Linked DNA regions of Phytoactinopolyspora mesophila. The protein of the gene in region 1 interacts with the protein of each later gene in a pairwise test. Links are inferred from orthologs where the notes say so. Each region holds a gene or a part of one and is shown on either strand. Other genes may lie near its edges.

The links.
Region 2: the proteins of rlmB (region 1) and tsaE interact in binary tests that used the Escherichia coli proteins (3 or more experiments, as listed by UniProt). The link is inferred for Phytoactinopolyspora mesophila from one-to-one orthologs.

Annotation. Positions count from the first base shown.
Region 1 is NZ_WLZY01000004.1:312,305-315,617, forward strand. Bases 236-3,235 are described here. They hold rlmB (23S rRNA (guanosine(2251)-2'-O)-methyltransferase RlmB), read left to right. Parts: upstream 236-1,252; coding sequence 1,253-2,218; downstream 2,219-3,235. Other genes in these bases: cysS (cysteine--tRNA ligase), read left to right, coding at 236-1,253; F7O44_RS13825 (acyl-CoA dehydrogenase family protein), read left to right, coding at 2,392-3,235. Also shown: more of cysS, read left to right, coding at 1-235; more of F7O44_RS13825, read left to right, coding at 3,236-3,313. UniProt on the Escherichia coli protein: Specifically methylates the ribose of guanosine 2251 in 23S rRNA.
Region 2 is NZ_WLZY01000003.1:185,471-188,783, reverse strand. Bases 76-3,075 are described here. They hold tsaE (tRNA (adenosine(37)-N6)-threonylcarbamoyltransferase complex ATPase subunit type 1 TsaE), read left to right. Parts: upstream 76-1,332; coding sequence 1,333-1,818; downstream 1,819-3,075. Other genes in these bases: tsaB (tRNA (adenosine(37)-N6)-threonylcarbamoyltransferase complex dimerization subunit type 1 TsaB), read left to right, coding at 2,787-3,075; F7O44_RS10655 (pentapeptide repeat-containing protein), read left to right, coding at 1,881-2,594; F7O44_RS10665 (alpha/beta fold hydrolase), read left to right, coding at 170-1,336; alr (alanine racemase), read left to right, coding at 76-173. Also shown: more of alr, read left to right, coding at 1-75; more of tsaB, read left to right, coding at 3,076-3,313. UniProt on the Escherichia coli protein: Required for the formation of a threonylcarbamoyl group on adenosine at position 37 (t(6)A37) in tRNAs that read codons beginning with adenine.

The DNA.
Region 1 (3,313 bases):
ATCGCGGTCTCGAAGTGACGATCGTGGCAAACGTCACCGACATCGACGACAAGATCTTGAACAAGTCGGCGGCCGAAGGTTATCCGTGGTGGGCGTGGGCCTATCAGAACGAGCGAGCGCTCGACGCCGCCTATGAGATCCTGGGCTGCACACCGGCCACCTACCAGCCCCGGGCAACCGGACATATTCCGGAGATGGTCGAGCTGATGCAGGAGCTGCTGAAGCGCGGACACGCATATGAGGGCACCGACGGCTCCGGCGACGTCTACTTCGACGTGCGGTCGTGGCCCGACTACGGTGAGCTGTCCGGCCAGAAGATCGAAGAGATGGAGCACGCCGCCGACGCCGACCCGCGGTGCAAGCGCGATCCACGCGACTTCGCCCTCTGGAAGGGCTACAAACCGCATGAGCCGGTCACGGCATCCTGGCCGACGACGTTCGGTCGAGGCCGCCCGGGGTGGCACCTTGAATGCTCCGCGATGGCGGCGAAGTACCTCGGCGAAGAGTTCGACATCCACGGCGGCGGTCTCGACCTGCGCTTCCCGCATCACGAGAACGAGCTGGCCCAGTCACGCGCGGCAGGCCAGCGCTTCGCCCGGTATTGGATGCACAACGCCCTGGTGACTCAAGCCGGCGAGAAGATGAGTAAGTCGCTCGGCAATTCGCTGCTGGTGTCGGAGGTGATCCGGCGGATCCGTCCGGTCGAGCTGCGCTATTACCTGCTGGCGGCGCACTATCGGAGCAACATCGAGGTCTCGGACGAATCGATGGCGGCCGACGCCGCCGCGTTCCGTCGGCTCGAAGGGTACGTGATCCGTGCCGCGGAGTTCGTGCCGGGTGTCGCGCCCGCTGACAAGGTCCCGCGTGAGTTCGCCACGGCGATGGACGACGATCTGTCGGTGCCGCAGGCGCTGGCGGTGCTCTTCGACTCCGTCCGGGCCGGCAACAGCTACCTTGCCGCCGACCAGCGCAGCGAGGTCGCGCGGAATCTCGCCGACGTCCGGGCCATGCTGGGTGTACTGGGGCTCGATCCGCTCGCCGAGCCGTGGGTCGGCCTGGATTCGGTGGGTAGCTCCGGCGACCGGCTGCGCCGCGTCGTGGAGGGTCTGGTCGACACCTTGCTGGAGCAGCGGCAGGAGGCGCGCAAGCGCAAAGACTTCGCCGCGGCCGACGCACTTCGGGACCGGCTCGGCGAGCTGGGTATTGTCGTAGAGGACGGACCGTCCGGAACACGGTGGGAGCTGGCTGACTGATGCCTGGAAATTCGCGACGACGCGGAGCGATGCGCAAGCCCGGCACCAAGAAGGGCATGCAGGTGGGCTCCGGTGGTCAGCGCCGTCGTGGTTTGCAGGGTAAGGGGCCTACGCCACGGGCCGAAGAGAGAACCAGCCATCCGGCGGCGCGACAGTCGGCGAAGAAGCAGAAGTCCGGCGCCACGCAGACGCCCCGCAGGTCGTCCACCGAGCGTGGTCGCCCGGGCACGACTGAAACCGTAGCGGGGCGCAACTCCGTCGTGGAGGCGCTGCGTGCCGACGTGCCGGTCAAAGCGCTGTACGTGGCTGAGCGGATCGATAACGACGACCGCGTGCGGGAGGTCCTGCGCATCGCGTCGGATCGCCGGCTTCCGTTGCTGGAAGCGCCGCGATCGGAGCTGGATCGCGTCACCGGCGGCGCCGTGCATCAAGGCCTGGCGCTCACGCTTCCGCCGTATCAGTACGCCGAGCCGGCAGACTTGCTCGAGACGGCTCATGAGGCTGGCGAGTCGCCGCTGGTTGTCGCGCTCGACGGCGTCACCGATCCGCGCAACCTGGGTGCCGTCGTCCGATCTTCGGCCGCGTTCGGCGCGCACGGCGTCGTGGTGCCGGAACGTCGCAGCGCTGGTATGACAGCGGGTGCATGGAAGACATCCGCCGGCGCGGCCGCGCGGCTTCCGGTCGCCCGAGCCGTCAACTTGGCCCGGCAGCTGCGCGCCTACCAGGACGCGGGCCTGTTCGTCGTCGGTCTCGACAGCACGGGTGAGATGGAGATCGCCGACGTCGCGGCGTTGACCGAACCCCTGTGCCTGGTGATCGGCTCGGAGGGAGCGGGCATGTCGAGGGTGGTCAGTCAGGCCTGTGACCTCGTGGTGAGAATCCCGATCACACGCGAGGTCGAGTCGCTGAACGCGGGTGTGGCGGCCGGCGTGGCCCTGTACGAGATCGCCCGTGCGCGTAGCTGAATCCGTCTCCTCAGTTCACTGAGCATGCCAGCGCATCGAATGCGCTATGCTTGCGGCTGCCCTCGCGGGGCTTGTGATGCGGGTCACCACCTGCCATCGCGGCCCGCTGAGGCAACGACCACCGTCGGCGGGGCGATCTCCGGCCGGCGCGCGAGCCGTGGAGGTACAAGGACGTGCCAGTCGAACGTATGCTGCCCACTCCCGAGTCCAAGGATCTGCTATCGCTGGTCAGGGACATCGCCGACTCGGAGTTGGCGCCCAGGGCCGACGCCGCCGAGGCGGCCGCCGAGTACCCGCGGGGGCTGGTGCGCCTCTTGGGTCGATCCGGTTTGCTCGGGTTGCCCTACAGCGCCGATTACGGCGGTGCCGAGCAGCCTTATCAGGTCTATCTCCAAATGCTCGAGGAGATCGCGGCGCGCTGGGCGACGGTAGCGCTCACCGTCAGCGTCCACACGCTCTCATGCTGGCCACTTGCCGCATACGGCACTCTCGAGCAGCGCAAGCGCTGGCTGCCGGATATGGTCGGCGGCGAGTTGCTCGGCGCGTACTGCCTCTCGGAGCCGCATGCGGGTTCGGACGCAGCCGCGCTGTCCACTCGCGCCGTCAGCCGCGGTGAGGACTACATCCTGAGCGGCACCAAGGCGTGGATCACCCATGGTGGGCATGCCGACTTTTACACGGTGTTCGCCCGTACGTCCGACGATGGTCCACGCGGTATCTCTTGCTTCGTGGTGCCTGCGGATTCCGAAGGGCTGTCTTTCGGTGCTCCAGAGAAGAAGATGGGCCTCACGGGCTCGCCAACCACTCTGGTGCACTTCGACGGTGTCCGTGTTCCCGGCGAGCGCCGAATCGGTGAAGAAGGCGCCGGCTTCGGGCTCGCGCTGGAGGCACTCGACTCCGGCAGGCTAGGCGTGGCGGCTATCGCCACCGGCCTGGCCCAGGCCGCGCTGGACGCTGCCGTGGCCTACGCGAGGCAGCGCGAGCAATTCGGCCGGCCGATCATCGGTCATCAAGGGCTGGGCTTCATGCTGGCCGACATGGCCGTCGCGGTGGAGTCGGCCCGCGCCACCTATCTCGTGGCTGCTCACCGGCGAG
Region 2 (3,313 bases), on another replicon or contig:
GGGACGATCATCTGCAGGCAGGGGACGAGGTCGTGCTCTTCGGCGACGGCACCTCGGGTGAGCCGACGGCGCAAGACTGGGCGCAGGCCTGCCGCACTATCTCGTACGAGATAGTCACCCGCTTCGCGCCGCGGCTGCCACGGACGTACATCGATCGCGAGGCGGCACTTTGAGCAAGCTCGTCACCGCCGGCAAGACCGCCGGAGCGGTCGGAGCGCTGCTTGGCGTCGCGACGGCAGGCGCGGCGGTGGGTTTCGCCGCGGAGCGTTACGTGATGGGCCGGTCGCTGCGCAAGGATGATCCCTATGCCGACGAGCCGTTCGGGTCGCTCCGCGGCAAATCACAGATCGTCGTCGCCGACGACGGCGCCCCGCTGTACGTCGAGGTGGACGAACCGGACGGGCCGGCCGACGTCACCGTTGTTTTCAGTCACGGATACGCGCTGACCCAGGATTCGTGGCATTTCCAGCGCCGGGATCTGCGCGGCCGTACCCGCCTGGTCTTCTGGGATCAGCGCAGGCACGGCCGTTCGGGAGGTGCGGCCGACGACGACGGCGACGAGGTGGTGGTCGATCGCGACACGATCCGTGCGGAACCTCGGCAGAAGATCGTCCGGGAACGGCTCGCTGCCGACTTGAGCGCGGTTCTGGACGCCACCACACCACGGGGGCCCGTGGTCTTGGTCGGGCACTCGATGGGCGGGATGACCATTCTGGCGCTGGCACTGGAGCGTCCGGAGCTCTTCGAGGATCGTGTCCGCGGCGTGGCGCTCATCGCCACCAGCGCCGAAGGTCTCAACGCATCGACTTTCGGCCTGCCCACGCCGTTCGGGCGGCTGGCTACTCGCTCGGCGCCGGGTCTCGTGGCCGCCTTGGCACGCCGGCCGGAGCTGATCGAGCGAGGCCGGCGCGCGGGTAGCGACCTCGGCTACGTCATCACCCGCCGCTACTCGTTCTCCCGGGGCGCATCGCCGGCTCTCGTGGAGTTCACCGCCCAGATGAATGCCTCGACGCCGGTGGACGTCCTCGCCGAGTTCCTGCCGGTGGTTTGGGGGATCGACGCGCACGCCGCGCTCCCGGTCCTCGCGGGTATACCCGGTCTGGTGATCGCCGCGGAGAACGACCATTTGACGCCGCTGCGGCACAGCCGTGACATCGCGGAAGGGCTCCCGTTGGCTGAGTACGTCGAAGTCGCTGACTCGGGGCACATGGTTTTGCTGGAACGCGCCGGGCTGGTCACCGACTACCTGGATACCCTGATCGAACAAGTTCGCCGCGGGCCGCGTCCTTCCCGGCGGTCCCGGGCCAGCGTGCTTGCGCTCTGGAGACGGAAATGATCGAACTCGACGTGGTGTCCGCCGACGAAATGGCCAGCTTGGGCACCCGGCTGGCGAAGTCTCTGCGGGCCGGCGATCTCGTTCTGCTTGGGGGAGCGCTGGGTGCCGGCAAGACCACCCTCACCCAAGGGCTGGGCGACGGGCTCGGAGTACGCGGGCCGATCACATCGCCGACGTTCGTCATCGCCCGGGTGCATCCGTCACTGGTGGACGGCCCACCTCTAGTGCATGTCGACGCCTACCGCCTCAGCGGTTGGGACGAACTCGAGGACATCGACCTCGAAGCGACCCTCGATGAAGCCGTGACCGTCGTCGAATGGGGCGAAGGGCTCGCGGAGGGCCTGGCCGGTGAACGCCTGGAGATACACATCGATCGCTCCGCGCATGCCGGCCACGGCGCCGGCGAGCCGCGCCGCGTTCGTATTGCGGGAATCGGCATCCGCTGGGACGACGCCCAACTGCGAGCGGCGTTGTCAGTGTGACGTGGTAGAAACGGCGACATCCGACATGGCGCCCAAGCGGTTGAACGGTGGTCGAGGCCCGAATGACATCTGTCGAGGAACAGCTCAGCAGCGGCGCCGAGATCGTCGACACCGACTTGAGCGAGCGTGACCTGCGGGCCGAGCTAGCTGGCGAACTCGACCACCCACGGGTGTTCCGCCGCTGCGACTTCACTGAGTCCGACCTGTCGAAAGCATGGCTGGTCGGGGCCACCTTCGAGGGCTGCCGGTTCGACAACGCGACCTTGGTCGGCGCGTACCTCGACGGCTCCACGTGGAAGGGCGGATCAGCGCCGAAAGCCCAGCTCAAACGGGCCGATGTGACAGACGCCACGTTCGAGGGCGTCGACCTCGCCAACACCAACTGGGCCGGTGCCATGGTGGCTGGGACGAAGTTCACCGGCTGCCGGATGATCGGTATCCGTTTTGACGACACCCGGGGTCTCGGGTGCCAGTTCTCCAGGTGCAACCTGATGCTCGCGACGCTGTCCGGGATCAGCCTCCGTGGGCAGACGCTGGAAGGCCTGCGGCTGGATGACGCCGTCCTCGCGGGGGCTGATCTGCGAGACACGATGTGGATCGACTCCCGGCTGCGCGGCGCCGAACTCCGCGCAGCCGAGCTCGACGGTGCCGACCTGCGCGGAGCTGACCTCGGCGAGTTTCCGCTGCAGGACGCACACAGGCTCGCCGGTGCCGTCATCTCCGGTAACCAGGCCGCGGTCATCCTCGGGCATCTGGGCATCGTCGTGCTTTCTTAGAGGCCTCGCTGTCAGGCGACTCCCATACTGCGCGGCCTCTAAGTCCCGCCGCGGCGGGCATTCCGGGAATCGTGCCCCTGGGCTGCCGGACTGCGTAAACGTCGGACGGCGAGCTCGGCACCAGCCCATCCAGGGCCCAACAGAGCGACATTGGCCACCCGATTCCAGGCGCACCACGTAAAGTTAACAATCGTGCTGCTCTTAGCCCTGGACACAGCGACGCCCGCGGTGACGGTCGCTCTACACAACGGGGACCGTGTCGTCGCCGAGTCGACCACCATCGACGCCCGCCGGCATACCGAATTGCTCGTCCCCGCCATCTTCGCCGCCCTTGCCACTGCGAAGGCGGACCGCCGGGAGATCTCCGAGATCGCGGTAGGCGTCGGCCCAGGGCCATTCACGGGTCTGCGGGTTGGGCTGGCCGCCGCGCTCACACTGGGCGCGGCGCTGGACGTTCCGGTACGCGGAGTTTGCAGCCTGGACGTCGTTGCCCACGGCGTGGTGGCCGGAGGTTTTCATGACGACGGCCCATTCATGGTGGCCACCGACGCGCGCCGCCGCGAGGTCTACTGGGCCGGATACGACGCCTCGGGCCGGCGAATCAGCGGCCCGGACGTCGGACCGGCCGCCGATGCCGGTGAGATTTCCCCGGGCCTACCCGCGGCCGGCGCGGGTGCCAGGCTGTATCCGGAAGCTTTCGCCGCTGCGCTGATGCCCGA